3 regions of the Kribbella qitaiheensis genome follow, and region 1 is predicted to be linked to each of the others. Evidence: riboswitches for the same ligand, from Rfam matches in the RefSeq annotation. Region 1 holds a riboswitch; each other region holds the start of a gene.

Evidence for each region. A riboswitch is a leader RNA that binds a small molecule or an ion and turns the genes downstream of it on or off. The one in region 1 is predicted to bind cobalamin.
Region 2: linked by a shared signal. The riboswitch ahead of F1D05_RS39845 (ATP cone domain-containing protein) and the one ahead of F1D05_RS19675 (CbtB domain-containing protein) in region 1 are both predicted to bind cobalamin.
Region 3: linked by a shared signal. The riboswitch ahead of F1D05_RS43335 (ATP-binding protein) and the one ahead of F1D05_RS19675 (CbtB domain-containing protein) in region 1 are both predicted to bind cobalamin.

Annotation. Positions count from the first base shown of each region.
Region 1 covers NZ_CP043661.1:4,186,302-4,196,033, forward strand. The annotation lists gene F1D05_RS19630 (sugar ABC transporter substrate-binding protein) at 1-982, opposite strand, end outside; gene F1D05_RS19635 (GntR family transcriptional regulator) at 1,134-1,829, shown strand; gene F1D05_RS19640 (fumarylacetoacetate hydrolase family protein) at 1,847-2,695, shown strand; gene F1D05_RS19645 (class I SAM-dependent methyltransferase) at 2,744-3,385, shown strand; gene F1D05_RS19650 (VOC family protein) at 3,408-3,809, shown strand; gene F1D05_RS19655 (hypothetical protein) at 4,388-4,768, opposite strand; gene F1D05_RS19660 (alpha/beta hydrolase) at 4,824-6,071, opposite strand; gene F1D05_RS19665 (histidine phosphatase family protein) at 6,149-6,703, opposite strand; gene F1D05_RS19670 (CbtA family protein) at 6,700-7,467, opposite strand; gene F1D05_RS19675 (CbtB domain-containing protein) at 7,536-7,739, opposite strand; adenosylcobalamin (AdoCbl) riboswitch at 7,790-7,860, opposite strand; gene F1D05_RS19680 (LysE family translocator) at 7,996-8,634, shown strand; gene F1D05_RS19685 (MFS transporter) at 8,637-9,732, opposite strand, start outside.
Region 2 covers NZ_CP043661.1:1,466,629-1,476,360, reverse strand. The annotation lists gene F1D05_RS06700 (LacI family DNA-binding transcriptional regulator) at 1-671, shown strand, start outside; gene cimA (citramalate synthase) at 908-2,506, shown strand; gene F1D05_RS06690 (hypothetical protein) at 2,503-2,775, shown strand; gene F1D05_RS06685 (ribonucleotide-diphosphate reductase subunit beta) at 3,027-4,106, opposite strand; gene F1D05_RS06680 (ribonucleoside-diphosphate reductase subunit alpha) at 4,103-6,340, opposite strand; partial or broken gene F1D05_RS39845 (ATP cone domain-containing protein) at 6,759-7,085, opposite strand; cobalamin riboswitch at 7,320-7,457, opposite strand; partial or broken gene F1D05_RS06670 (DinB family protein) at 7,767-8,268, opposite strand; gene F1D05_RS06665 (Fic family protein) at 8,535-9,425, opposite strand; gene F1D05_RS38675 (Fic/DOC family N-terminal domain-containing protein) at 9,487-9,732, opposite strand, start outside.
Region 3 covers NZ_CP043661.1:7,655,723-7,665,454, forward strand. The annotation lists gene cobN (cobaltochelatase subunit CobN) at 1-3,091, shown strand, start outside; gene F1D05_RS42405 (5'/3'-nucleotidase SurE) at 3,135-3,410, shown strand; gene surE (5'/3'-nucleotidase SurE) at 3,298-3,897, shown strand; gene F1D05_RS36260 (hypothetical protein) at 3,955-4,500, opposite strand; gene F1D05_RS36265 (HNH endonuclease signature motif containing protein) at 4,774-6,363, shown strand; cobalamin riboswitch at 6,496-6,633, shown strand; gene F1D05_RS43335 (ATP-binding protein) at 6,947-8,473, shown strand; gene F1D05_RS41605 (VWA domain-containing protein) at 8,577-9,092, shown strand; gene cobO (cob(I)yrinic acid a,c-diamide adenosyltransferase) at 9,092-9,706, shown strand.

The sequences.
Region 1 (9,732 bases):
CGGTCACGCCGGGCGTTTTCATCGTGCACTGCTTGGAGCCGAGCAGGGCGAGCAGCCAGCCACCGACGTACGCCTGACCGACCGGGTTCTGCGCCACGGTCGCGGCCACGCCACCACTCTTGATCCCGGCCAGGATCTTGGCGTCGTCGTCGATCGCGACCACCTTGATCGGCAGCTTGCTGCTGGCCACTCCGTCGGCGGCGGCGACGGCAGGGTTGTACGCCGTGGTGACGATCCCCTTGATGTCCTTGCCCTTGGACGCGAGCAGGTCGGCGACCGCCTTCTGCGCGGTCTGCAGGTCCTCGTCGATGTCGGTGACCACGGCCAGCTCGGTCACCTTGCCACCGGTCTCGGCGATCGCCTTGCGGACGCCGGCGATCCGGCGCTGGGTGTTGGAGTCGACGTTGTTGCCGGTCAGGTGCACCAGCGCGCCCTCGCCGCCCATCGCCTCGATGGTTGCCTTGGCCGCCTTGTACGCCGCTGCCTCGACATCCGTGGACAGGCAGAAGTCGGCCGAATTGGTGTCACCAGCGGGGCAGGACGCCAGCGAGCCGACCACGAAGCCCTTGGCCTTCAGGTCCTCGAAGGTCGAGTTGATGTCGGTCGGCGACACGCCGAAGATGCCGAACGCGTTGTATCCCTGGGCCGCCAGCGAGTTGAGCACGTTGTTCTGCTTGCCCTGATCCCACTCGCCGGTCTCGTTGAAGGTGGCGCCGGCCAGCTTGAACTCGGTCTTGTCCTGGTCGGCGGTCGTCTTCCAGGGCTGGAAATAGGGGTGCGCGCCGCCCGGGACCAGCGCTAGCTTCACCTTGGAACCGTCCTTGAGCACCACCGGCCCCGCCGACGTACCGCTCGAGGCGTCGTCACCGGCGGTTCCACCGGTGGTGTCACCGGTGTTCTTGGTACTGCAACCGGTTGCGACCAGCGCAACGAGGGCCAGCCCGGCGGCGGTCCTGCGATACAGCGAAGATGGGGTGCTCATGGGCCGACTCCTCATAGATCCTATAGGATATTGCGTAGCTGATGCTGCCGCTTCACACTGGTGCCGTCAAGGGTTACGCCGGCAACGACTGTGTATACCCCCGGCCGGCTGCGAGTCGGGCAGAATGAGGGCTTCGGGAGGAGGAGCGACTGTGACAGATGCTCATGTGGGTCTGGCGGGCCAGCTCAGCCGCCTGCCCCAGCGCCAGGTTCTGAGCGACGACGTCTACGAGACCGTCAAAGGCCTGATCATGGACAGCGTGGTGGAGCCGGGGACCCGGCTGAACATCGACGCGCTGACCCGGGAGCTGGGGATCTCGCAGACCCCCATCCGCGAGTCACTGGCCCGGCTGGAGTCGGACGGGCTCGTGATCAAGGAACCCCTGCGCGGCTACCGGGTGTCGTCCCGGCTGACCCGGGCCGAGTTCGAGGACCTCTTCGAGTACCGGCTGCACGTCGAGCCGTGGGCCGCCGGCCGGGCTGCCGAGCGAGCCGGGGCTGAGGACCTGGTCCGGCTCAAGGACGAGATGCTCAGCTACACCGACGTCCCCGACCGCCCGGACTACGACAGCTACAAGGCGATGGCCGCCCACGACCAGCGATTCCACGACCTGGTGCTGGAGCTGTCCGGCAACGACACCGCCCGGCAGTCCTTCGCGCGCACCCACTGCCACCTGCACCTGTTCCGGCTGTACTACGGCGGCGGGATCGCCACCAAGGCGCTGCGCGAGCACAAGACGATTGTGACGGCGGTCCGCAAGGGCGAGCCGGAAGAGGCGATCGCGACGATGCGGTCGCACATCGAAGCCTCACGGGCGCGACTGCGTCCCGTGTTCGACCAAGAGTGAATCCCTGAGGAGTTTTTGTGGAACTGCTGCGCCTCGGCGCGGTCGGTGAGGAGCGCCCGTACCTGCGCGACGCCGATGGCACCGTCTACGACCTGAGCTCCGTCACCGCCGAGATCGACGGCGCCTTCCTCTCCTCGGACGGGATCGCCCGGGCCCGGGCCGCGCTCGCGGCCGGCTCCCTGCCGGCGGCCTCCGTCGACGGCCTGCGGATCGGCGCCCCGATCGCGAAGCCCGCCGCGGTGGTCTGCATCGGCCAGAACTACGCGGCCCACGCGGCCGAGTCCGGCTCCGAGCCGCCCACCCACCCGATCGTCTTCTTCAAGCACCCGAACACGGTCGTCGGCCCGTACGACGAAGTACTGGTTCCGCGCGGCAGCACCAAGACCGACTGGGAGGTCGAGCTGGCGGTCGTGATCGGCAAGACCGCCCGGTACCTCGAGACCGACGAGGAGGCACTCGCCTGCATCGCCGGGTACACGGTCTCCAACGACGTCTCCGAGCGGACCTTCCAGATCGAGGTGTCCGGCGGCCAGTGGTCGAAGGGCAAGTGCTGCGAGACCTTCAACCCGCTCGGGCCGGCCCTGATCCCGGCCGACGAGGTCGACCCGACGAACCTCGGACTCAGGTCCTGGGTCAACGGCGAGGTCCGGCAGGACTCGAACACCCGGGACATGGTCTTCTCGGTGGCGGCGCTGATCCGCGACCTTTCGCAGTACATGACCCTGGATCCGGGCGACCTTCTCAACACCGGTACGCCGGAAGGTGTCGCGCTGTCCGGCCGGTTCCCGTATCTGTCGCCGGGTGACACCGTCGAGTGCGAGATCGACGGCCTCGGCAAGCAGAAGCAGGCTCTCGGCAAGGCCTGAGTTGCCTGGGCGCCGAAACTGTCGGTGCCCCGTTCTAGCCTCTGCGAGGTGACTTCCTACCTCGACGAGATCCGGGTTTCCTACGACACCGTCGCGACCGACTACGCCAAACTTGTCGGCAGCGCCGGGTCGTGGGAGATCCCGTTGCTGACGAACTTCGCCACACTGGTCGGCTCGACCGGGGCGGTTCTCGACGTCGGCTGTGGACCCGGGCGCGTCACCGGGCTGCTGCAGTCCCTCGGCCTGCCCGCCTTCGGCATCGACCTGTCGCCGGGAATGATCGAGGTCGCCCGCCGCGACTACCCGGACTTCCGCTTCGAGGTCGGCTCCATGACGGCGCTCGACCTGCCCGACGGCGAACTGGGCGGCATCGTCTCCTGGTGGTCCAGCATCCACCTTCCGCCGAACGCGTACGAGACCGCCTTCGCCGAGTTCCACCGCGTGCTGAGACCAGGTGGACAGCTACTCGTCGGCTTCCACGAAGGAACTCAGACCAGACACGTGACCTCGGCGTACGGCGGTCACCCGATGTCGATCTACGTCCACCACCGCACCCCCGACCAGGTCGCGTCCGTCGGTACGGCGGCCGGGTTCACCCCTCACTCCACCTTCGTCACCGACCTGGACAGCACCAGACGAGGCGCCTGCGTCTTCTTCCGCAAACCGGACAATTCGGTGGCAGAGAGCTAGCCGCTTGCAGGAGACTCCGCAGATGACCTCCAAAGTGCGCACAGTCACGTTCGACACCCAGGACCCGCACACGCTGGCAACCTGGTGGGCCAAGGTGCTGAACGGCAAACTCGGTGACGACGATTTCCCCGGTGATCCGGGCGTCTCGGTCACGACCGACTCGATGACCCTGCTGTTCTGGCAGAACCCGGACCCCAAGGCCGTCAAGAACCGCCTCCACCTGGACCTCGAACCAAACACCACCCGCGACGAGGAAGTCGAGTGGCTCCTAACCCTCGGCGCCACCGTCTACGACGACTGGCGAGCCCCGGACGAACGCGAACCAAACGCGCCGGCGGGCTCCGGCTACGTTGTCATGCTCGACCCCGAAGGCAACGAATTCTGCGTCCTCCGAGGCACCAGCGAACGCGCCACCACCAGCTAGCACTACGCCCTCCCCGGCTCCTCCGTCGCCGCCTCGGGTCGCTGAGGTGAGCCGGGCCGGTGGTGCTCCGGCGAGGCGAGCCGCGTTGGTGGCGCTCCGGCGAGGCGAGCCTGGTTTCGCGGTCTCCCGCGGAGAGGAATGAGCCGCCCGGGCGTCGTTGGCTTAGCTGGCTGGATCCTGGGAGGTGAGCGCTGCTCGGGGTGGGCGGTCAAGTCGGCCGAAGGCTTGGGGGAGGCGATCGTGGTCTTGTTGCTGGGGGCAACTGCTGGTGGGGTGGGTTTCGCGCTAGCTGGAAACCTTTTGTCTGCAGGTGCAAGTTTGTTTCCACTGAGGCGCCACGCAGGCCGATTCGGGTCCGATTCGGCCGTGATCGGGTTCGTCGAGAGCGACCCCGGCTCATTTCGGGGTGGACCGGACCGCCAGCAAGGCAGTCGTCGGCCAGTAGCCGACCAATACCCAGCCGGCCACGCTCATTCCCGCCTGATCCCGACCAATCCCGCCTCGGCTCGGCAGCCGTTTCGAGACGACTGCCTGGCTGGAGGTGCGGTCGGCGGACCAGGAGGTGGCATGGGGCGGGGCTAGGCGGAGTACGGGGTGTCGCCGGTGAAGGTTATGCGCCAGTCGGTGAGCCAGGCGTGGACGGCGACCGTGTAGCCCTCGCGGGTGGCTGCCAGGCGGTGGTGGCCGGCTTCCTGGGGGGCGATCTCGGTGGTCCAGCCGCGGGCGGTCAGGGCGGAGGCTGCGGTGGTGATGGCAGCCGCTGGGTCTGGAGTCACGTCGGGTTCACCGGTTTCGACGGTAATTGAGCAGATCGTGGCCGGGCCGCGGCCGTCGAAGAGGGCGCCAGGGTTGATCGGGCCGGGGTCGTGGGTGATGACGGGAGTTTGACCCGGTACTACGGCTGCCGCGACTGCGAGCAGTTCGGTACGGAGCACCTCGCGTGCTTCGGGCAGTGTCATCGCGTCGGCTCCACCGCTCGTGCGTCGGTGGAGGTCGACCCCAACGCACACGCCGTCATCGGCTTGGCCTTTCTGGACGCCGCGTATGGGCGCGGCCTACCGGCTTCGACGGGATTCGGCCGGGGCGGCTTCCGTCTGCGTTCGCGCGTACCTGGTTCGGGTGGGAGCGTTTGGTCAGGGACACGACTCCGTCATACACCTTGCCGGCGGCTGCCGCGGCGCTGTTGAACGGGTCGGCCCAGGAAACTCCCAGTGCCAGCTTCGACTCCTGTGACCGGCTGGTGTCGGTGGTGGTGATGTGCGCCAGGTCGCCGCGGACCACCCGGCCGATGTTGCGGAGCGCCTCGCTGTTCTGGCGGTAGTACTCGTTGTGCCAATGCACCGAGACGGCCTCGTCGTTCGTCGCCATCCGGATCGCGTCCGGGAAGGTCGCCGGGTCCGGGCCGTGCCACTCGCTGTAGGACACGTAGTCGCCGGGCGCGCGTTCGACGTACAGTCTGGTCGGCTCCGGGACGAAATCCGAGGCCTGGTTGACGAATTTGGTGATTCCGGGGCTGCCGGTGAGTACCACCCGGTCCACCCGGACGCCCTGCATCATCCCTTGACCGACCACATCTGTACCGTAGCTGTGCCCGACCAAGGTGACCTTTGCCTCCGGCAACCTCTCGGTGTCCAGGCCGGCATTGAATCGGCGCAGCGCCGGCCCAGCCTGAATCGCGGATCGCTTACTCGCCGCCTCCCGCAGACCCTGCGGCGAGTCGTAGTCGAGCCACAGCACCGCGGCCGTACCGGGCCCGGCCTCATGCCGGATCAGATCGGCCCGATCCACCTGCCCACGCAGCGTTTCGAGGTTGTTGCCCATCCCCGGAACCAGGACGGCGATGTTGCGCGCCCGATCGAGATCTCCCAGTACTTCGACCGCCCGGCCCTGCCCGTCCGGCTGGATCGCGAGGAACTGACGGTCCCGGAGCACCTTCGCAACGTTGCCTGAAGCATCTACCTCGGCGCTCGCGACCGGCGTCAGCAGCTCGTCAAGGGTCTCCAGCCGCTTGCGCTCATGCTCCCCCACCGGCCCCGCGGCCCGCAGCCGATCGCGGGCGTCGACGAGCCGGAGGTGGTTCGCGCGATACCGGAGTACGGCCGGTGCGCCGTCGAGCGAGCCGACCTCGTCGGGCCGCGTCTCCGCGAGCCGAAGCGCGACGTCAGGTGCCAGCGAAGCGAAGTACGAACGTGTCTCGTACGCCGCTACCTCGGCGGGCAGCTCCTGCACCCGCCGGACCAGCAGCTCGAACTCGTCCGCCATCGCGACTCCCCGTCAGCGCTCCGTGACTCAAAGGTCTCCGAAGTCTGACATTGGAACTCTCTAACGGGAAGACCCGATTATCCGAAGACGAGTGACCAAGCTCCGGTGTGGGCGGACAGGTGGACCACCGAAAGCGGTCGCACGTCGACGTGCCGGAGGGATTCAGCCGGCGCTTCGAGCACGTACAGAACCGCCGCTCGGACCACCGCCGGATGCACGACCGCGACCACGTTCTTGGCGCCATCCTCGGAGGCCGAGGACAAGTCACCCAGCCAGTCGGCGACCCGGATGAGCACGTCGTTCGCGCTCTCGCCGCCGGGCGGTGCCGTGTGCGGATGCTCCAGCCAGCCGCCCACCTGCTGCGGATCCGCGGTCAGCAACTCCTCCAGGCTGCGCCCGGTCCAGTCGCCGTACTCGCGGTCCCGCAGCGCCACCTCGACCTTCGGGGTGAGTCCGAGCGCCTCCGCGGTCTTCACCGCGGCCGGTTCCGGCCCTGCGAACACCTCGTCCGCGTTCAGCTTCAGCTCGCGAGCAGCTTCGAGACTGGCGGCATCCGGCTCGGCAGCGCCGCCGAGGACAAGCCCTCGCAGCGCCGGAGTGAGCGCGTGGGCGACCAGAGTCAGTGCGGTCAAGCGGCGACCACCTTCGAGTCAACGGCTACCGGCGTACGACGGTCGACCGCCGCAGCGTATCCGATTCCGAGCAGCGTCCACAGCACCGTCTGCGTCCCCAGCGAGGCGAGTCGGAACTGCCAGAGCAAGGTCGCCGGGAAGGTGTCGGGCACCTCGTTGATCTTGGGCAGGATCAGGTACCCCACCACGACGGTCGCCACCAGCGCAACGCCACCGCCGGCCAGCCGGATCCACGGCAGCTCGCCGAACCGCTGCACCCACCGCGACGCGGTGACACCGGCCCAGACAGCGAGCAGGCCGATCACCAGCGTGAGCAGGTACGTCACCGTTCGCTTGGTGATGGTGTCCGGATCACCGACCGCGGGCGGGTTCGGCGGGTACTTGAAGAACGGCACGAGCACGATCCCGATGTAGCCCGCGGCGGCCAGGCCGAGCGCGGCGTACGTGTCGCTCTTGGTCCGCAGCTTGCGCCGGAGCAGGGTGAAGCCGACGGCGAAGATGCCGCCGAGCGCCACGCCGTACAGGGAGGTGGCGAGGAAGAGTCCGGCTCGCTGACCGTCACGGCTGACGAGTGGCTTCTCCCCCTCCGCGTGCTCGTGCTCGGCGCCGGTGTCATGGGAGTGCGCGGACGCGTTGGCCTCTTCGATCGCGATCGCGGAGTCGATCCGCGGCTCGCCCGTCACGTAGGCGAAGGTTCCGGCCAGCAGGCCGGCGAAGAGTCCGACGATCAGTCCGCGCACCAGGAGGGATCCGAAGGTACGCATGGCAGACCTGTCTTTCCGAAGGCCCGAGTCCGGGCCGAGGACGTACTGAGGGTGGTTAGACAGAACTGCTAGTGGCAGGGCACGCCGAGCAGGTGGCGGCCGTCGTGCATCAGCTCGTGCATGTACATGCCTGAGCGGGACAGCGCGCCCTGGTCGAAGCCGACCAGGTAGGCGAGCATCAGCGCCAGGCCCACGGTCAGCAGGGCGAGTGCCAGCAGACGCGGCGAAAGAGCCGGTACGGCGACAGACGTGGCGGAAACAGGTGTGTTCATCTGGACCTCCTAGGGAAGTGCGCGTCCCCTTCGAAAGGCTGCTGGTGTCCGAGCGTCCTGACTTACGAGCTGAGCTCGCTCACAGTGGCGCGGCCGTACCGGACTTTCACCGGTTTCCCTCATGGCACCGCAGGTTGTCCCCCGAACCGTAGCCGTCGCGTTCCGTCAGGGTCAACGGACCGCGGCGCGGCGGGTGATGTTTCCCACCCATCGAAACCCAGCTGCAAAGTGCTGCGACGGAGCTTACGGTTGGCAGATGCCGTCAGCTCACCACCTGATCGCCTTCGCGATCACCGCCCTGATCATCATCATCGTGCCGGGCCCGAGCGTGCTGTTCATCGTCGGCCGGGCGCTCGCCGTCGGCCGCCGTGAGGCGGTGCTGACCATGCTCGGCAACACCGCCGGCGCCTCCGTCATGCTGGTCGCCGTCTCACTCGGCCTCGGCACCCTGATCGCCGCGAGCGCGATCGTGCTGACGATCGTGAAGCTGGCCGGCGCGGCGTACCTGATCTATCTCGGCGTCCACGCCTTCCGGACTCGCAAGTCGCTCGCCGCGGCACTGGCCGGCGAGGTCAAGCCGGGCAGCGCCAGGCGCGTACTACGGCAGGGCTTCCTGGTCGGCGTCACGAACGCCAAGACCGCTGTCTTCTTCGCCGCCGTCCTGCCGCAGTTCGTCGACAAGGAGGCCGGATCCGCGACGCTTCAGATCCTGCTTCTCGGCCTGATCTTCATCACCATCGCGCTGTGCTCCGACGGCCTGTGGGCCCTGCTGGCGGGCACCGCTCGCGAATGGTTCGCCAGCTCCCCCCGCCGCCTCGAGCTGGTCGGCGGCACCGGCGGCCTGATGATCATCGGCCTGGGCGCCAGCATCGCCGTCACCGGCTCGAAGGAGTAGCACTACCGGGCTGTACGCCGGGCAGCGAGAACGCCGACGAGGGCGATGAGTGCCGGCAGTCCGAAGGCAGTCAGGTAGGCCGCGATCGGCCAGTGCGGCTCGATGACGGCGAAGACCGAGCCGCCGATGGCGAGCACAGTTGCCGTGGCCAACGAGTCGCTGAGTGACAGGGCCGAGCTGTTCGCGCCCTGCTCCTCGCGGCTCGAGTACTCCAGGACCAGCACCGACACGGTCGGGAACACCGTGCCCATCCCGAGTCCGGTGAGGCTCCAGCCGAGCACGCCGACCAGGACCGGCACGTTCGGGTTCAGCGTCAGTGTCGCCGTCACGATGCCGAGCACGATCGAGACCATCCCGGCCTGCAGGAAGACCGCGTGCGAGAACGGCTGCTTCGGACGTCCGCGGTACCAGGAGGCGGCGGTCCAGCTGAGTGCGCTCACCGTCAGAACCAGCCCGGCGTACGTCGGCGACAGTCCACGCTCACGGGTCAGCATCAGCGGCAGGAACACCTCTGCACCGAACCCGGACGCAGCCACCAAACCCCGCAGCGCGATCACCGAAGGAAGTCCCGACGCCAGCTTGAACGTCCCACTCGGCAACAGCTTCGGCGCGAACGCGACAACTCCGGCCAGACCCGCTATGAGCAACGCAACCTGCAGTACGCCGTGCTGCTGCCCGCCGTAGCTGAGCACTCCGACACCGACCGCCGCGACGACCGCCCATACCGCCTGCTTGCCCCAGATCCTCTGATCGCGCTGCTCGGTCACGGTCCCCGCGTGAGCCAGACCCGGTCGCATCACCAGCGCCGCCGGGATCGCCATCGCCGGTACGGCGAGGAAGACGATCCGCCAGCTCGAGTGCTCCACGATGAGCCCGGCGATGACGGGTCCGACCAGGGACGGCACGACCCAGCCAGTGGCGAAAGCGGCGAAGATCTTCGGCCGGAGCCTGGCCGGGTAGAGGTGACCGACCACGACGTACATGGCGACCGTGAGCAGGCCTGCCCCGAAGCCCTGGACGAAACGGCCGATGACGAGGACCTCCATCGACGGCGCGAGGCCGGCGATCAGCAGGCCGGCCAGGAACCAGCCGGTGCCG
Region 2 (9,732 bases), 2.7 Mb from region 1:
CGCTGCCTTCGCTGGAGCACATGATGCCGATGGTCGGCGAAGGCCTCAGCCTGGTCGCCTTTGACCGCACTGCGCAGGTCGGCGACCACGAGAGCCTGGTCAACATCAGCCTGGACAACGTTCTGGGCGCCCGGTTGGCGGCTCGTCATCTGATCGAACTTGGGCACCGACGGCTCGCCTTCGTCTCGGGAGCGCTCGGCAGCGTGAACCGCCGCGAACGCTTCCGCGGCTTCTCGGACGCACTGGAGGATGCCGGGCTCGATCCGGCCGATGCGCTGGTGTGGTCCGGCGGGGCAGACCACAGCTACGGCGACCTCGACGTGGCCGGCCTCGGCCGGACCGCCGCGGCGGAGCTGCTCGCCGAGCCGGACCCGCCCACCGCGATCGTCGCCATCAACGACATGTGCGCCCTCGGTGTCTGCGCCGGCATCCGCGACGCCGGCCTACGGATCGCCTCGGACGTATCGGTCATCGGCTTCGACGACATCGTCCTGGCCGACCTGGCCTCCCCGCCCCTCACCACGATCCGCCAGCCACTGGCAGAGATGGCCGCAGCCGCCTTCGCCAACCTCCGGACCGGAATCGAAAGCGGCACCCCGATGCACGGCCAATCCCTGCTGATGCGCCCGGAATTGGTCATCAGAGAGTCAACCGGCCCTTACTCCACCTGAAATCTGGACTGGGGGCAGCGCCGCAGTACTGATCGGCGTACCGGATGTCCGCTTTCCGAGACAATCCGCCGTACCTCGGACGAGCTGTGGCACACTCAAATCGTTATGAAGACCCAGAACATTATTACTTGAGCGCGCTCAGCAGGCAGTACCTGAGCGCGCAAACCTCTCGCACCCTGCGGGAGGTTTTTTGTTTGCCTGCAGCACCGACCTTTTTGTCCACGGAAGGCGACATCGTGAGCACACCCGCCGAGGCCGATGAGTTCCACGTCTATGACACGACTCTGCGCGACGGTGCGCAGCAGGAGGGTCTGGCGCTGTCCGTGGCGGACAAGATCGCCATTGCGCAGCACCTGGACGACCTCGGAGTGGGCTTCATCGAGGGCGGGTGGCCAGGCGCAGTACCGAAGGACACCGAGTTCTTCTCCCGGGCGAGGACTGAATTGCACCTGCGGCACGCGACCTTCGCTGCCTTCGGTGCGACCTGCAAGCCGGGTTCGGTAGCCGCCGACGACGCTCAGGTCGCGGCCCTTCGCGAGTCCGGTGCGTCGGTGGTCACATTGGTTGCCAAGAGCCACGATGCGCATGTCGAGCGGGCGCTGCGGACAACCTTGGACGAGAACCTGCGGATGGTCGGCGAGACCGTGCGGCACCTGCGGTCGAGTGGGCAGCGGGTCTTTCTCGACACAGAGCACTTCTTCGACGGGTATCGGGCCAACCGGGCGTACGCGCTGGAAGTAGTACGGGTCGCGGCCGAGGCGGGCGCCGATGTGGTCGCTTTGTGCGACACGAACGGTGGCACGCTGCCGCGCGAACTGCAGGACATCGTCCGCGACGTACTGGAGTCGACGGGTGCCCGGCTCGGCATCCACGCCCACAACGACGGCGGCTGCGCGGTCGCGAACTCGATCGCCGCGGTCGAGGCCGGCTGCACGCACGTCCAGGGCACGATCAACGGGTACGGCGAACGCACCGGCAACGCGGACCTGCTCGCGGTCGTCGCCAACCTCGAACTCAAGCGCGGGATGCAACTCCTTCCGCCCGGCCGGCTGGCCGAGTCGTATCGGATCGCGCATGCGATCGCCGAAGTGACGAACGTGCCGCCGTCGAACCGGCAGCCGTACGTCGGGGTGTCAGCGTTTGCCCACAAGGCGGGCCTGCACGCCAGCGCCATCAAGGTGGATCCCGATCTCTACCAGCACACGGATCCGGCCTTGGTGGGCAACGACATGAGGATGCTCGTCTCGGAGATGGCCGGCCGGGCGAGTGTCGAGTTGAAGGGCCGCGAACTCGGCTTCGACCTCGGCAACGACCGTGAACTGGTCAGCCGGGTGACGGACCGGGTGAAAGAGATGGAGTCGCGCGGGTACACGTTCGAGGCCGCCGACGCGTCGTTCGAACTGCTGCTGACCGAGGAGGTCGCCGGTGCCCGGCCGAGCTTCTTCGATGTCGAGTCGTGGCGGGTGATCACCGAATCGCGCGCCGAGGGTGAAGCCGTCTCCGAGGCGACGGTGAAGCTGGTGGCGGGTGGGGATCGCGAGATCGTCACCGGCGAGGGGAATGGCCCCGTGAATGCGCTCGACCACGCCTTGCGGTCCGCGATCGAACGCGCCTACCCGGTGGTGAACAAGTTCGACCTGCGTGACTACAAGGTCCGGATCCTCGACCAGGGTCATGGCACGGACGCGGTCATCAGAGTTCTGATCGAGACGGCCGACGGGGAAGGTTCCTGGGTGACGGTCGGGGTCGGGCACAACATCGTCGAGGCTTCCTGGGAGGCGCTGGTCGACGGCGTCACCTTCGGCCTGCTTCGCCACAAGGAGGACGTCCGATGACGATGGTCGACAGTCGTACGGCGGAGGCTGCGCCTACGTACGCAGTACCGGAGCGCGTCCTGACCACGTTCACCGCAGATGTAGTAGAGACGCGCGGCCTACTGGCCCGAATCGCCGTCCAGCTGAACCCCTACGACGTCCGCGAACTCAAACTCTGCCTGGAAACCTGCACCCTCCACATCGTCGTCGAAGGCGCCGGCTTCGACGCCGGCCGAGTCGCCGCCCGCCTGGACAAGGTCATCGGAGTCCTGGACGTCACCTACAGCTGACCCCTGCGCTCAGGTGTGGCCGGCGTGCTGCGCGAGGACGGACGCCTGGACGCGGTTGGTCAGCTGGGTCTGCCGGCCTCGGGCGGGGAGACCGGACGTTCAGCCAGGCAGTGGTCCGGGGTGGGATCGGGCCTCGATGTTGACAAGAGGTCTCCAGCTAACGCGAGAACCAACCGGCGCACTTGCGTCCGAAGGACCGAGGGGCAGGACCCCCGGCCCTTCGGACGCAACTGAGTCCTTCGGCAGCTACTTCAGTCCCAGCTGAGGCCGCCGCCGGATTGGTATTCGATGACTCGGGTCTCGAAGAAGTTCTTCTCCTTCTTGAGGTCCATCACTTCGGACATCCAGCCGAAGGGGTTGCGGGTTTCGCCGAAGATGGGCTTGATGCCGATCTGCTCGGCGCGGCGATCGGTGACGAAGTGCATGTACTGCTCGCACAGGTCGGCGGTGAGGCCGAGCATGCCGTTCGGCATCGTGGCGCGGCCGTAGGCGACCTCGAGTTCGCAGGCCTCGGTGAGCATCTGGCGCACCTCGGCCTGGAACGCCTCGGTCCACAGGTGCGGGTTCTCCAGCTTGATCTGGTTGATGCAGTCGATGCCGAAGTTCAGATGGATCGACTCATCGCGCAGGATGTACTGGTACTGCTCGGCGATACCGACCATCTTGTTCCGCCGGCCGAGCGACAGGATCTGCGCGAAGCCGGTGTAGAACCACATCCCCTCGAAGACCACGTAGAACGCGATCAGATCGCGGAGGAAGTCGGTGTCGGTCTCCGGCGTACCGGTCTTGAAGTCGGGATCCTCCAGGTGCTGGGTGTACTTGAGCGCCCAGGCATCCTTGTCGGAGATCGACGGCACCTCGCGGTACATGTTGAACAGCTCACCCTCGTCCAGCCCGAGCGACGTGCAGATGTACTGGAAGGTGTGCGTGTGCACGGCCTCTTCGAACGCCTGGCGGAGCAGGTACTGACGGCATTCGGGGTTGGTGAGCTGGCGGTAGACCGCGAGCACGATGTTGTTCGCGACCAGCGACTCCGCGGTGGCGAAGAAGCCGAGGTTGCGCTTCAGCATCAGCCGCTCGTCCTCGGTCAGGCCGTCCTTGGCCCCTGTCGGACGCTGCCACAGCGCGATGTCGGCCTGCATCGAGACCTCGGTCGGCATCCAGTGGTTGTTGCACCCGGCAAGATATTTTTCCCAGGCCCACTGGTACTTCAACGGCAGCAGTTGATTCACGTCCGCGCGGGCGTTGATCATCGCCTTGTCGGCGACCTCGATCCGGGAAGCGCCGACGGCGATCGAACCGAGTCCGGTCACGTTGCTGGTGGTGGTCATTGGCAGGCCTCGCAGTCGGGGTCGTCGATCAGGCAGACGGCAGGTGCATCGAGCAATGAATCGTCCATCGGTACTTCGGGCGCCGGCGCCGGGGGAGTGGCCGGTACTGCGCTGGTCGTGATCGGCGATGCGACGGGAGCCGGCGTTGGAGTTGCCGCGACCGGTGCGGCTGCGACCGGTACTGCGTTGAGCCGGCCGTCCGTCCCTTGCAGGGTGGACTTCTCCACGTGGGTGGCCGACTGCGAGCGCAGGTAGTAGGTCGTCTTCAGCCCGTAGCGCCAGGCTGAACGGTAGAGCTCGTCGAGCGCCTTGCCGGACGGAGCCGACATGTAGAGGTTCAGCGACTGGGCTTGGTCGAGCCACTTCTGCCGACGCGATGCCGCCTTGATCAGCCACATCGGGTCCATCTCGAAGGCCGTCGCGTACAGCTCCCGCAGATCGGCCGGGACGCGATCGATCTGGGACAGGATGCCGTCGTGGTACTTCAGGTCCGACACCATCACCGCGTCCCACAACCCCCGCGCCTTCAGGTCGGCGACCAGGTACGGGTTGGCGACGGTGAACTCGCCCGACATGTTCGACTTGACGAACAGGTTGCGGTAGATCGGCTCGATCGACTGGCTCACGCCGCAGATGTTGGAGATCGTCGCGGTCGGCGCGATCGCCAGCACGTTCGAGTTGCGCATGCCGTCGCGGAGCACCTTCACCCGCAGTACGTCCCAATCGAGCTCCTTGCCGGTGTCGACGGTCAGATCGCCGTTGCGGGCCTGCCGCAGCAGCTCCAGCGAGTCGATCGGCAGGATGCCCTGGCTCCACAGTGATCCGTCGTACGTCTGGTATCGGCCGCGCTCGGCGGCCAGGTCGCTCGAGGCCTCGATCGCGTGGTAGCTGATCTGCTCCATCGAGCTGTCGGCGAACGCGACGGCGGCGTCGGAGCTGTAGGGGATGCGCAGCGCGAAGAGCGCGTCGGCGAAGCCCATCAGGCCGAGGCCGACCGGACGGTGCCGCTGGTTCGCGCGCTCCGACTCCGGCGTGGTGTAGAAGTTCACGTCGATCACGTTGTCGAGCATCCGGACTGCCGTCTTCACGGTGTCGCGGAGGAGTTCGCCATCCAAACCAGCGGCTGTGAGGCCGGTCCCGGTCAGGTGCGCGACCAGGTTGACCGAGCCCAGGTTGCAGACCGCGGTCTCGTCGACGGTGGTGTTCAGGGTGATCTCGGTGCACAGGTTCGACGAGTGGACCACGCCGTCGTGCTGCTGCGGCGAGCGCAGGTTGCACGCGTCCTTGAAGGTGATCCACGGGTGACCGGTCTCGAACAGCACGGTCAGCATCCGGCGCCACAGGTCGACGGCCTTGACCCGGCGGAACACCCGGATCTCGCCGCGATCCGCTGCCCGCTCGTAGCTCTCGTACGCCGTGGCGAAGGCCGCGCCGTACAGGTCGTGCAGGTCCGGGACCTCGTCGGGGGAGAACAGGGTCCAGTCGCCACCGGCCTCGACCCGCTGCAGGAACAGGTCGGGCACCCAGTTCGCGGTGTTCATGTCATGGGTACGACGGCGCTCGTCGCCGGTGTTCTTGCGGAGGTCGAGGAACTCCTCGATGTCCATGTGCCAGGTTTCGAGGTACGCGCAGACCGCACCCTTGCGCTTACCTCCCTGGTTGACCGCGACGGCGGTGTCGTTGGCGATCTTGAGGAACGGTACGACGCCCTGCGACTCGCCGTTGGTGCCGCGGATCTTGGCGCCGATGCCGCGGACCGGGGTCCAGTCGTTGCCGAGTCCACCGGAGTACTTGGCGAGCAGCGCGTTGTTGCGGATGCCGGCGAAGATGCCGGACAGGTCGTCGTCGACCGTGGTCAGGAAGCAGGACGACAGTTGCGGCCGCGTCGTTCCGGAGTTGAACAGGGTCGGCGTCGAGGACATGAACCGGAACGAGCTGAGCAGCTCATAGAACTCGAGCGCGCGCTCCTCGCGGTTCTCTTCCTTCAAGGAGATCCCCATCGCGACCCGGAGGAAGAAGGCCTGCGGCAGCTCGAACCTTGTTTTGTCGATGTGCAGGAGATAGCGGTCGTAGAGGGTCTGCAGGCCGAGGAAGGCGAAGTCGAGGTCGCGCTCCGGCTTGATCGCCGCGGCCAGCCTGGCCAGATCGAAGGTGGCCAGCTCGGGGTCGAGCAGCCCGGCCTCGATCCCGGTCTGGATGTAGAGCGGGAAGTAGTCGACGTACGCCGTGGCCATGTCGGGCCTGGCTCGCCTGCCGCGGCTCACCGTGCACGCGGCCGAGCGTCTCGCGACGAATCTGGTCGAGCAGCAACCGGGAGGCGGCGAAGCTGTACTCCGGCTCGGTCTCGACGTAGCCGCGGGCCGCCATCACCAGGGCGAGCTCGACCTCGTGCTGGGCGATGCCGTCGTAGCAAGAGCCGAGCGTCTCGTTCAGGATCAGCTCGGCGTCGACCGATCCGAGACCCGCCGCTGCCTCGGCGACGATCACGCGCAGGCGCTCGACGTCGAGCGGTGCGCTGGTGCCGTCGGCCGCGCGGACGTTGATGACCGGCTTGGTGCTGAGCTCGGCCGCTGTGTCGGGCGTCCGGGCTTTGGTGCGCTCCTCGCGGTACAGCACGTAGGCGCGGGCGACCTGGTGCTCGCCGGCCCGCATCAGGGCGAGCTCGACCTGGTCCTGGATGTCCTCGACCTGCACGCTGCGCCGCGCGTCGCCGCGGCTGGTGAGGGTGGTGACAACGCGGTCGGTCAGGTCGGTGACGAGATCGCGGACCCGATGGCTGCTGCCGGCCTCGGTGCCCTCGACGGCCAGGAAGGCTTTGCTCAGGGCGACCGAGATCTTGGTCGGGTCGAACGCGGCGCTGCTGCCGTCACGGCGTACGACGGTCAGCTGGTTCGGTGCCGACTGACCGGGTGCGCCATTGGTCGGCTGGCCGCTGGCCGGTTGGCCGATGGTCGGTTGGGATGGCGAAACGATGGTCACAAGCGCTCTCTCCACGCGAGTCTTTTGACGACCGGGACCCGGGAGTGGAGCGCACGACGGGACAGGGTCGATCAGCGCGCGCGGCACCCCGGCCTGGGGTGCTCACGACCCGATGGGGTGCTAGGTGCCGACCCGCGTCTTACGACCCGGTCCGGGGCTGCTGCCCACCATCTTGCTGATCTTCTGCTGTCACGCCCTGCGGCCCGCCCTCGAGGCCTCGGACAGCGTGCGCCGGCGGCACACGCACCGGCGACAGGTATTCGGGCTCACGGAGCACATTCCCCGCTTACCGCTGCGGGGCAGCTTCGGATTTCCACCGGATTCCCCTGTTCGCCAGTAGTAGAGACTTTAGCCACAGAACCCCCACATGTAGTGCCGCGACGCGCCGCGTGTCGCACATCTTGTGGAAATCATCTCAGCACGCCGCGATGTCAAGATGGGACCTGGCCACCAAGACGCTCTCCTGAGCGGTGGTTGGAGAATCCGCGCCCTGGCGGCCAGGCGTTCTGGTCCGGAAGCCCGAGCGGATCGGGCTGCCGGAACGAGTGGGACTGTCGAGGCGGCTCAGATCGCCGGGACGGGTCGGACAAGCGGTGCAGGTCAGGCTGCCGGGGCAGGTCAAGTCGCCGAGGTAGCTCAGGTCGGCGATGGTCGGTCCCGTGCTGGTTGGTCCGGCGCTGGTTAGGCGGCGAGGGCATGGAGGTCCTGCAGGGTCATGATCTCGGAGCCGTGGTGGATGAGTTCGCGGTTGAGGCGTAGGACGACATGGCCGAACGGCTCGGAAGCGTCGAGTTCGGTTGCCTGGCTGATGCCGACCGTCATCGCCTGCTCCTCGTCCAGTCCGGCAATCGACTCCTGCCAGGCATCGACCCAGTGCGCGAGCCAGGCGACCGCGTCCTGGGCGTTGCCGTGCAGGGTGATGTCGGCCCGGCCCCTGCCTGCTGGCGCCGAAGGTCCACTCCCAGCGCTCGAAGAAGGTCTCGGTCAGATGGGCGATCAGCCAGGCGATGGTCCGCGGTCCGCGGTGATCCGGCTCGTCCGGCCACTGCGCGACCCACTCGCCGGACCCCATCGATCTGAAGCGCCCGGCGTACTGCCGTCGTACGACGGTCAATGCCTGGCTGCTCGGGCGCCAGAAGTACTGCTCGTCGGTCAGCGCGGCGAGCCGCCCGGACAACACCATCCAGCTGAAGCCGAGCTGTCCCCGCACCATCGCCATCGCGGACGGTCGCTGCAGGATGTCCCAGTCGAACGGCTCCGGCATCACAGTTCCTCACACTCCCCGTTTGATCGAGCTTCGAACGTATGTTCGAATTGAACCTCGACCGACGAGCGGAAGTCAACTCACGAAGGTGTGTCGGTCGTGGCGCCCGGCCACGCGATCTGCTAGTCGATCGCGCGGCAGTTTGCTGTGCGAAGAGGAGGCGGCGATGGGCCGGTCCACGCGGGTCAGGGCCGGTTGGGGCTTGATGGCACTGGACGGTTCGGAGGTTCGATGCGGGTGTCGGCGGCGGGGCTGGCGAAACGGCGTTCCAGGAGGGTGAATGCATCGATGAGTTCGGGGGCTTCGTAGACGCGGTTGCGGCGCGCGTCGGTGACCTCGCGCAGTACGCCGGCGGCGGTCAATCGGGTGAGGGCCTGGTTGGCGGCCTGCTGAGATCTGTCGATCAGCCGGGCTGCTGCCGCGAGGGTGAGAACAGGGGCTGCCGGCAACGTGTTGATGAGCAGGTCAGCGGCGGACCCGGCTCGTACCGGAGCTGCTCTCTCCCGCCAAGCGGACTTGAGCTCCGAGGCGGTTCGCTCGAAGCGGGCAGCCTCGGCTGTCGCATGACTGCACGCGATGGCGAACATGAGTAGCCACCGGTTGGCCGCAGTACGGGCTCGTGGATTTGTCGCCTTTCCCGTGTGCCGGAACGCGGTGAGCGCTTCGACGTACTGCGTGGCGTGGGTCGCCAGCGATAGTGAGACCGGTGGAACGGTCCGTTCGACGAGTCCCTCGGCGCGCAGGATCAGGTGGATCAGCGCGCGCCCGGTACGACCGTTGCCATCGGCAAAGGGATGGATCGTCTCGAACTGGGCATGCGCGATCCCCGCCTTCGCCAGCACGGGCAACCGCGACTCGCGGATGAACGCCATCAGGTCCGCCAGCAGTTCAGGTACCAGCTGCGCGGGCGGTGGAACGTAGTACGCCTCGGCGGGGGAGCGGCCACCGATCCAGTTCTGCAGGAAACGCACCTCACCGCCGTACTCCGGCGTCGGCGAATGCGCCATCAATCGCCGATGCGCTTCGAGCAGATGCTCCACCTCGAGCTTGTCGCCGGTCTCCACGGACTCGGTCACCCAGGTCATCGCATCGACTGCGCCGAGCACCTCGTCGGCGGTGACATCGTGATGCCGAGCATCACCCCTCAGCGCCTCGGCCCTTGAGCAACCGCCGCGCCCCAACCACAAGCCCTTCGATCTGCGACGACCCAACCGCCTCGGCCCGCAACAACAACCGCGCCAACGCTTCACTATTGGTCAGTACCGCGGCCGTCGCATCCAGCCGCGCAAGATCCCCGGCCGCATCCTCCAACGCTGCCAGCACCTCGTCGTCGAGATCGAACTCCCGCCCAACCAGCGGATCCGGAAAGTACAACTCGTACGA
Region 3 (9,732 bases), 3.5 Mb from region 1:
GCTCCGCAAAGCAGACGTACTCGTCACCACCCTGCTCGCCGCCGGCGGCACAGTCGCTGCGGATGCAAGCGCCGGAGGTGACGATTCCTGGGACGCCGGAGCGCTCGCCTCACTCGACATCCCGCTGATCCAGGGCCTCGCGCTGACCTCCACGCGCGAGCAGTGGCTGGACAGCGACGCCGCGATCAGCCCGTTGGACGCCGCGACCCAGGTCGCGATCCCGGAGTTCGACGGCCGTCTCATCACGATCCCGTTCTCCTTCAAGGCGTACGACGCCGAGGGGGTCGCCAGTTACGCGCCGGATCTCGAGCGCTGCGCGCGACTCGCCGGGATCGCCACAGCGCAGGCCAAGCTCCGCCACGTGGAGCCGAAGGACAAGAAGCTCGCGCTCGTACTGTCGTCGTACCCGACCAAGCACGCCCGCATCGGCAACGCGGTCGGCCTGGACACCCCTGCTTCGGCGGTGGTCCTCCTCGGCCAACTCCAAGCAGCCGGCTACGACCTCGGACCGGATCTCAACCTCGACGACCTGCAGGGCGCCGAAGGTGCGGACGGCCTGATCCACCGGCTGATCGCGGCCGGTGGGCACGACGTCGACTGGCTTACCGACGAGCAATTGTCTAGCGCGGTCGCCAAGATCCCGCTGTCCACCTACGCGAAGTGGTTCGGCGCCGTACCGGAATCGTTGCAAGAGGCAATGACCGGGGCGTGGGGAGAAGCGCCGGGAAGCCTGTACGTCGATCAGTCGGGCGCCGAGCCCGCGATCGCCCTGGCCGCCTTGCGATTCGGCAACGTCGTACTGATGATCCAGCCGCCGCGCGGTTTCGGCGAGAATCCGGTCGCGATCTACCACGACCCGGACATGGCGCCGTCGCACCATTACCTGGCGGCGTACCGGTGGCTCGAGGCTTCGCCGGAAGAGGGCGGCTTCGGGGCGCACGCGGTGGTGCACTTGGGCAAGCACGGAACGCTGGAATGGCTGCCAGGCAAGGGAATCGGGATGGCGGCCGACTGCGCGCCGGACGCCGTGCTGGGCAACCTGCCGCTCGTCTACCCGTTCATCGTCAACGACCCGGGTGAGGGTACGCAGGCGAAGCGGCGTGGGCACGCGGTGATCGTGGACCACCTGGTGCCGCCGATGGCGCGGGCCGAGACGTACGGCGACATGGCGAAGCTGGAGTACTTGCTGGACGAGTACGCGACGGTTTCCGCACTCGACCCGGACAAGGTGCCGACGCTGCGCGCGCAGATCTGGACCTTGATCCAGGCGGCGCAGCTGCACCACGACCTGCATACGTCCGAGAAGCCGGAGGACGAGGAGTTCGACGAGTTCGTCCTGCACCTCGACGGCTATCTGTGCGAGATCAAGGACGTCCAGATCCGGGACGGGCTGCACATCCTCGGTGGCGGTCCGGTCGGCGAGGCTCGGGTCAACCTCGTCCTCGCAGTACTGCGTGCGCAGCAGATGTGGGGTGGCAAGGCGGGCGCAGTCCGCGGTCTGCGTGCTGCCTTGGGCGACACGTTCGGCGTCGACGAAGCTGCGATGCTTGCCGATCCGGGACGCGCTGTCCCGGAGCTGAAGGACCTCGCGACGTTGGCCGATCTGCCCGCGGTGAGCGGCGCGGACGGCGTGGACCTGCTCGAAGCCGTTGCACGCAAGCTCGTCCTCGGCATGGAAACGCTCGGCTGGGACGCAGGGAAGGTTCCGGTCGTCGTCGAGGAGGTGCTCGGTCGCACCTCTGACGGCGTGACCGCGTCGCTGACCTTCGCCGCGACCGAGGTCGTGCCGCGGCTGGGGCGCACGGGCGACGAGCTGACGAACGTACTGCGGGCGCTGGCCGGCCGCTTCGTCGAAGCCGGCCCGTCGGGATCGCCGACGCGTGGTCTGGTGAACGTACTGCCGACCGGGCGGAACTTCTACGCGGTCGACCCGAAGGCGATCCCGAGCCGGAACGCCTGGGACGTCGGCGTCGCACTGGCCGACTCGCTGCTGGCCAGGCACAAGTCGGAGACGGGGGAGTGGCCGCGATCGGTCGGTCTGACCGTCTGGGGGACCTCCGCGATGCGGACCCAGGGCGATGACCTGGCCGAGGTGTTCTGGCTGCTCGGTTGCCGCCCGGTCTGGGACGAGGCTTCCCGCCGCGTGACCGGGTTCGAGATCGTCCCCATCGCCGAGCTCGGCCGGCCGCGAGTGGACGTGACGATCAGGATCTCGGGATTCTTCCGGGATGCTTTCCCGCACGTCGTCGCGCTGCTCGACGAAGCGGTTCGTACCGTCGCGGCCCTCGATGAAGGTGCCGAGGACAACTACCTGAAGGCGCACGTCGACGCGGACGTTGCTGAGGGCAATGACCTGCGATCGTCGACGGCCCGGGTCTTCGGCTCCAAGCCCGGCTCGTACGGCGCCGGCCTGTTGCCGCTGGTCGATGCCCGGAACTGGCGGACCGACGCCGAGCTCGCCGAGGTGTACGCGGTCTGGGGCGGGTACGCGTACGGCAAGGACCTCGACGGTGCGGAGGCTCGGCCGTCGATGGAGCGCGCCTATGCCCGGATCCAGGTCGCGGCGAAGAACGCGGATACGCGGGAGCACGACATCATGGATTCGGACGACTACTTCCAGTACCACGGCGGCATGGTCGCGATGGTGCGGCATCTGACCGGGTCCAACCCGAAGGCGTACATCGGCGACTCCGCGGTACCGGCTCAGGTGAAGACGCGGACGCTGGAGGAGGAGACCAAGCGCGTCTTCCGGGCGCGCGTGGTGAACCCCCGCTGGATGGCGGCGATGCAGCGGCACGGGTACAAGGGCGCCTTCGAGATGGCCGCGACGGTGGACTACCTGTTCGGGTACGACGCGACCGCGGGCGTGGTGGACGACTGGATGTACGAGACGCTCACCAAGGAGTACGTCGCGAACCCGGAGATCGCCGAGTTCTTCCGCAAGTCGAACCCGTGGGCGCGGCACGGCATCGCCGAGCGCCTGCTGGAAGCGGCCCAGCGCGGTCTGTGGGCGGAGCCGACCGACGAAGCGCTGGAGACACTGCGGACGGCAGTCCTCGAAACAGAAGGTGACATCGAGGACCGCGGCTGAGATACGACCTGAGCGTTCGGCGGCCGTGTGATTGGGTGGAGGCATGGTTTCTGAGCAGCTTCGGGTCCTGGTCACCAACGACGACGGCTACCAGGCTCGGGGGATCAGGGCCCTGGCTTCGGCGCTGGCCGCGTACGGGCACGAGGTACTGGTGGTCGCGCCGCTGACGGATCAGAGCGGGGTCGGTACGGCGCGGGCCCGCGTGGGTGAACCGGCCGATCGCGACCGCTACGGAGGATGCCGACGGGGTCACCTACATCGGGGTCGACGGCACGCCGGCGCTCGCTGTCACGATGGCTCGGCTCGGTGCTTTCGGTAAGTCTCCCGAGGTAGTCGTGTCGGGGATCAACCACGGATACAACTTCGGCCCGATCCTGCACTCCGGCACGGTCGGTGCCGCGCTCACGGGCGCGACCCAGGGGATGTCGGGGTTGGCTGTAAGCATCGGCTCCGAGGACCCGCAGTACTTGGAGGTCGCGGCGGAGGTTGCCGTCGAACTGCTCGCCTGGCTGCGCGGCCAGCCGACCGGCACGGTGCTCAACCTCAACGTGCCTGACGTCCCCAAGGCGGAACTTCGTGGTGTCCGGAGCGCCACTCTCGCCGCCGTGAACCCGAGTCGCCTGAAGGCCGGCGTCGCCCCGACCGGCGAGCCGATCATGATCCTGCGCGACCCGGACCCCGCCCAGGACCCCGACTCAGACGAGGCCCTCCTCGCCGAGGGCTACATCACCGTCACGTCGATCACAGGCGTTCAGGCGCTCCCCGACACCGCCGCCGCCGACCACCTCGCCAGGCGCCTGCCCTAGTGCCCCGTGTCGGCAGTTGCACCAAGTGGGATTGAGACAGCTGCGGCCCAGCCAGGCTCAGAGGTCGTTCTGGAAGTCGTAGGTGTAGGGACCGGTGACGAACTTTTCGCTGCTGATGAATTCGACGGTGACCTGGGTCCCCGGTGCGACAGTGTTCGCGCTGCCGGTCAGTGCTGCGACGTCCTTGCCGCTCTTGAAGACTGTGAGAGTGAAGAGATTGCTGCCGCCCTTGCTGTCGTCACCCGTGTAGGTGACACGGGCGACCCCACTGAAGTCTCCGAGGCCGTCGTCCTTGATCCGAATGGAGTCGAGCCGCCAGTCCCCGTTCTGGATCGGCAGAGCCTTCCCGGTCGCAGCAGCCGGGGGAGCAGCCTTCGTGGCCGTCGCTGCCGCGCCCGGCGCGGTGCCCGATTGTGTCTTCGAACCGGAGCTGTTCGTAGCGACAATGATGACAACGAGGATGGCTAGCAGTCCGAGCCCGATGAAGCGCTTCTTCTTGAACCACGGGCGCTGTGCCTTCGCGTACGCTTTGGCCGCCTTCGCGGTGGCCTTCGCCTCGCGGTGATTCTGTGGAACCTGCGGTGAGATGACGGGTCCGCTCATATTTTTCCCCCCATGTGGACGGCGTGCCGAGCCGAGTGCTCCGTCCGAACCTAGGCGTCGGCGTGCTGCATCAGCAGTGCCAAAGGTCCTGACCTTGGGCTCACGGAGAGGCGAATTGTCGGCAAGCAGATGAGACGGCAGCGGACGCAGCCGCCGCCGGCTACTGCCTACCTGGGATGGAGCCTGTTTCCCTTGCTGGGTTGGGTTTTGAGGTTGTCCACAGCCCTTCTCTGGTGTCACTCATTGTCGCCAGAAGGGTCTATAGTCGCTAGCATGTTCGATAGTCCTGTGGAGATGGTGGACGCGTTGACCTCGGTGGTCGGCGCGGACGCTGCTGTGCTGGACGCGGACGAGTTGCTGGGTCAGTTGTCCATGATCTCGCAGTTGGAGTCGGTGCTGGCTGCCCGGAAGGCCGAGCGGATGGTCGGGCTGCATCACGTGTTGGCGGGGACGTCGGCTGATCTGGGTCATGAGTCGCCGCGGCCCGGGGATCGGGCGGCGGGTCCGGCGGAGCGGCGTTGGTCGGGTGATGTGTTGCGGTCGGTGTCGGACGAGATCGGGCTGGTGCTGGGCGCTCACCGCCGGACGGCGGCGCGGTGGCTGAACCGGGCGGCTGTTCTGGTCGAGCGGTTCCCCACCACCCTCGCGCTGCTGCGCGCCGGCGGGTTGCCGGCGGCCGCAGCGCAGCACATCGCCCACGAACTGGCAGTCATTGCCGACGGCGATCTCCGCGCCGGCGTCGAGAAGGTCGTGCTCGCGTGGGGTCAACGCTATGGCTGGGCGCGGATCAAGCAGATCGCACACCGCGAAGCGGCCAAAGTGCTCGCGGAGTACGAGTCGCTGCTGCATGCGCAGCGGCAGCTGGAACGCACCACCTACACGGTGTCCCACGATGGCGGGATGGCCGATCTGGTGGTGTCGACCTCGGCGATCGACATCACCGCCATCATGGCGGCCCTGACCGCGCGTTGTATCGAGCTGCAACGCCAAGGCGATCCCCGCACCCTGGACCAGCTCCGCACCGACCTGGCCGTTGCCCGCCTCCTCGGCCATGACCAAGCCACCGCGGCCCCCGGCGCCGCTGCGGGTGAGGCACCGAACCACCCCGGCCCCTCCACAGCCCACCCCGACCACACCAACAGCGCCCACCCGGGTTCTGAGCCCGCGTCCGGGGACGCCGCGAATGATCGAGGTGCGACCGCCGGCCGAGTTGCTGACGCGGAGACCGCACCGAGTACAGCCTCGGCTGCGGCGCCAGGTGCGCCAGGTGCGGCAGGTGCGGCAGGTACGGCGCCGGGTGCGCCGGGTGTTGCGGCGGGTGTGGCGCCGGGTGCGCCGGGTGTGGCTGGTGCGGTTGGGGTGTTGCCGGAATCGGGGTTGAACCCGGCGGTCGGGGTCCAGGTGGTGATCCACTGCACCTACGCCGAGGCCGAAGCACTCGCCACCGGCGCGGTCTGCACCGGCGGCGAACTCGAAGGCTACGGAACCCTGCCCCAAGACGCCCTCGCGATGGCCTTCACCCGGGCCAAGTTCAGATACAGGTTGACCGACCGGTCCCCGAAGTCCGATCCCGCCCGGTACACACCGAGTCCGGGACTGGACCAGCACGTCCGCGACCGGGACCGGCGCTGCCGGTTCCCCGGCTGCAACGCACGCGTCAAATACTGCGACCTCGACCACCGCGTCCCGTTCCCGAAAGGCCTGACCGACGCCGACAACCTCGAGGCCTTCTGCCGCCAACACCATCGCCTCAAGCACCACGGCAACTGGCAGATCTTCACCACCGACACCGGATCACTGATCTGGATCAGCCCCACCGACCGCGCCTACATCGACCCACCAGCCATACCCCACGCCGCCTGACTTCACCGCACGCCCTCGCATCTTGACGCGCCCTGCACCCACCCTCCCCTTCACCGGTAGAGCGTCGTCCTGCCGGCTTGGTCACAGGCGGTTGCTGGTGAGGTTCGTCTCCGGAGGGTGGGGCGCGCTGGGTGGTGTGGAATGATCGCCGGGACGGTTGGAGAGGAACACCGGTGACGGCCCTGAGGGGCTTAAGTCCGGGGCGGTCCCGCCACTGTGACCGGGTGAGTACCCGGAAGCCAGGACATCTCCCGTCGTCCACCAGGGAGCGCTCTCCGCGTTCCCGGTGAGCCAGGTGCCAAGGCGGGCGTGGATACCCGCAGGACGAAGGGAACCACCGCCCATGCGGCCAGCTCCACCCACCTCACAACCCACCCCCAGCTCTCACCCGGGTTCCGACCCCGCCCCCGTCTCTCACGCCGCCCCGGGTTCTAGCCCCGCCCCGGGCTCTAGCCCCGCCCCGGGCTCTAGCCCCGCCCCGGGCTCTAGCCCCGCCTCCAACTCCCACCCCGCGCCGAACTCCCACCCCGCGCCGGGTCCGCACCCGGCCCCGCTGGCCCCGGGCGCTTCGCACCGTGGGGTGTTGTCGGATGGCTTTCCGTTCACCGCGGTCGTCGGGATGGAGGGGCTGCAGCTCGCGCTGATCCTCGCCGCGGTGTCGCCGGCGATCGGTGGGGTGCTGATCCGCGGCGAGAAGGGGACGGCGAAGTCGACCGCGGTCCGGGCGCTCACCGAGATCCTGCCCGCCGTCGAGGTGGTGACGGGCTGCCGCTTCTCCTGCGACCCGGACCACCCGGCTGCCGACTGTCCCGACGGCCCGCACCAGGTCGGCCCCCACGAGCTCAGCGTCGAGATCGGCCTCGAGAACGGCGGAGAGCGCTCCCTGCGTCCCGCCCGCCTGGTCGAGCTTCCGGTGGGAGCGACGGAGGACCGCGTACTCGGCTCCCTGCATCTCGAGCGAGCGCTCTCCGAAGGCGTCACGGCGTACGAGCCGGGGCTGCTCGCCGCCGCGCACCGCGGACTCCTGTATGTCGACGAGGTCAACCTGCTGCACGACCACCTGGTCGACGTACTCCTGGACGCGGCGGCGATGGGCCGCGCGACGGTCGAACGGGACGGCGTCTCCATCACCCACCCGGCGCGATTCGTCCTCGTCGGCACCATGAACCCCGAAGAAGGCGAGCTCCGCCCGCAGCTGCTCGACCGCTTCGGCCTGACCGTCGACGTCGTCGCGAGCCGCGACCCCGCCGTCCGCGTCGAGGTGATGCGCGCGCGGCTGACCTATGAGGCCGATCCGACCGCGTACGTCGCCCGGTTCGCCAACGCCCAGCGCGAACTCGCCGAGCGGATCGTCAAAGCACAGAGCCTGCTGACGGACGTGATCCTGACCGACGCCGCGCTCCGCCAGATCGCCGAGATCTGCGCGTCGTTCGACGTCGACGGGATGCGCGCAGACCTCGTGACCGCCCGTACTGCGGTCGCGCACGCCGCCTGGTCGGGGCGCACGGTGGTCGAGGTGGAGGACGTACGAGCCGCAGCCAAGCTCGCCCTGCCCCACCGCAAACGTCGCAACCCGTTCGACGCCCCCGGTCTCGACGACGAGCAGCTCGAGCAGGCGATCAACAACAGCACCCCACCCGAACCCGACCCGGACGACGACCCCGAAGGCGGCCCGAACGGCGGCCCCGAGGGCAGCCCGAGCGGTGGCCCGGACAACGGCCCGGGCAACGGCGGCCCAGATGGCGGCCCGGATGATCGAGGCCCCGGAGGGCAAGGCGCCCGATGCCGCGGCGTCCGAGGACGATCCGTCGGCTCTCGACGCGGACCAGGTCTCCGAGCGCGACGCGACGACCCCGCCGAACGCGACGCCCAAGGCGGGCCAGGCCGGACCGACCCCGACCGGTCAGGTCGAGGCAAGCTCCGAGCCCTACAAGGCTCGCCTCCTGAGCGTCCAAGCCGCAGGCGCCGGCGTGGCCGGTCGCCGCTCCCGCGCGATCACCGAAGTCGGCCGCGTTGTCGGCGACCGAGCAAGAGTCGGTCGCGAACCAGGCCGCCCGCACCTGCTCGCCACGATCCGCTCAGCAGCACCCCACCAACACGCCCGTGGTAGGTCAGGCCCCGGCCTCACCGTCCGCGGCAACGACATCCGCCTGGCCGTCCGCGAAGGACGCGAGGGCAACCTCGTCCTCTTCTGCGTCGACGCCTCCGGCTCGATGGGCACGAAGAGGCGGATGGGCGAGGTGAAGACCGCGATCGTCTCTCTCCTCCTCGACGCCTACCAGCGACGCGACAAGGTCGGCCTGGTCACCTTCTCCGGTGCCGCCGCCACGGTCGCCCTGCCGCCGACCGGCAGCGTCGAGACCGCAGTACGGCGGCTGGAATCCCTTCCGACCGGTGGTCGCACCCCGCTCGCCGAAGGGCTTCTGCAGGCAGCCGACGTACTACGAATCGCCGCGATTCGGGATCCGCGGCGCCGGCCGTTGCTGGTGCTGGTCACGGACGGCCGCGCCACGCAAGGTGAGAAGGCGTTCGCGAGAGCGAAGCAGGCAGCCGGTTGGCTGGCGATGCAAGGGATCGCGAGCGTCGTGGTGGACTGCGAACCGCGTCGCGGCGTACGGCTCGGACTGGCCGCCGAGCTGGCGACCGACCTCGGCGCGGAGTACCTGGATCTGGGTGAAGTTGCTGCGGGCAACCTTGTTCGCGCCGTCACGGATCGGAGCGCCGCCTGATGCCACAAGGACAACCGAGCGTCGTACCGAAGGACGGTCTGACCACCCGGCAGCGCCGGAACCGGCCATTGCTGATGGTGCACACCGGTGAGATGAAGGGGAAGTCGACCGCGGCGTTCGGGATGGCGCTGCGCGGCTGGAACCAGGGCTGGAACATCGGCGTCTTCCAGTTCGTCAAGAGCGCGAAGTGGAAGGTCGGCGAGGAAGAGGCGTTCAAGGCGCTCGGACAGTTGCACGAGGCAACGGGTCAGGGCGGCCCGGTCGAGTGGCACAAGATGGGCGAGGGCTGGAGCTGGTCGCGCAAGGCCGGTACCGAGGAGGACCATGCCGCCGACGCGCTCGAAGGCTGGCGTGAGATCCAGCGCCGGATCGAGGCCGAGACGCACGATCTCTATGTGCTGGACGAGTTCACCTACCCGATGAAGTGGGGCTGGGTGGACGTCGACGAGGTGGTCGAGACGCTGACCAAGCGGCCGGGTCACCAGTACGTGGTGATCACCGGCCGCAACGCCGACCAGCGCCTGATCGACGCGGCCGACCTGGTCACCGAGATGACCAAACTCAAACACCCGATGGACACCGGCCAGAAAGGCCAGAAGGGCATCGAGTGGTGAGCCCGCAATCAGCTGGTCCACGGCAA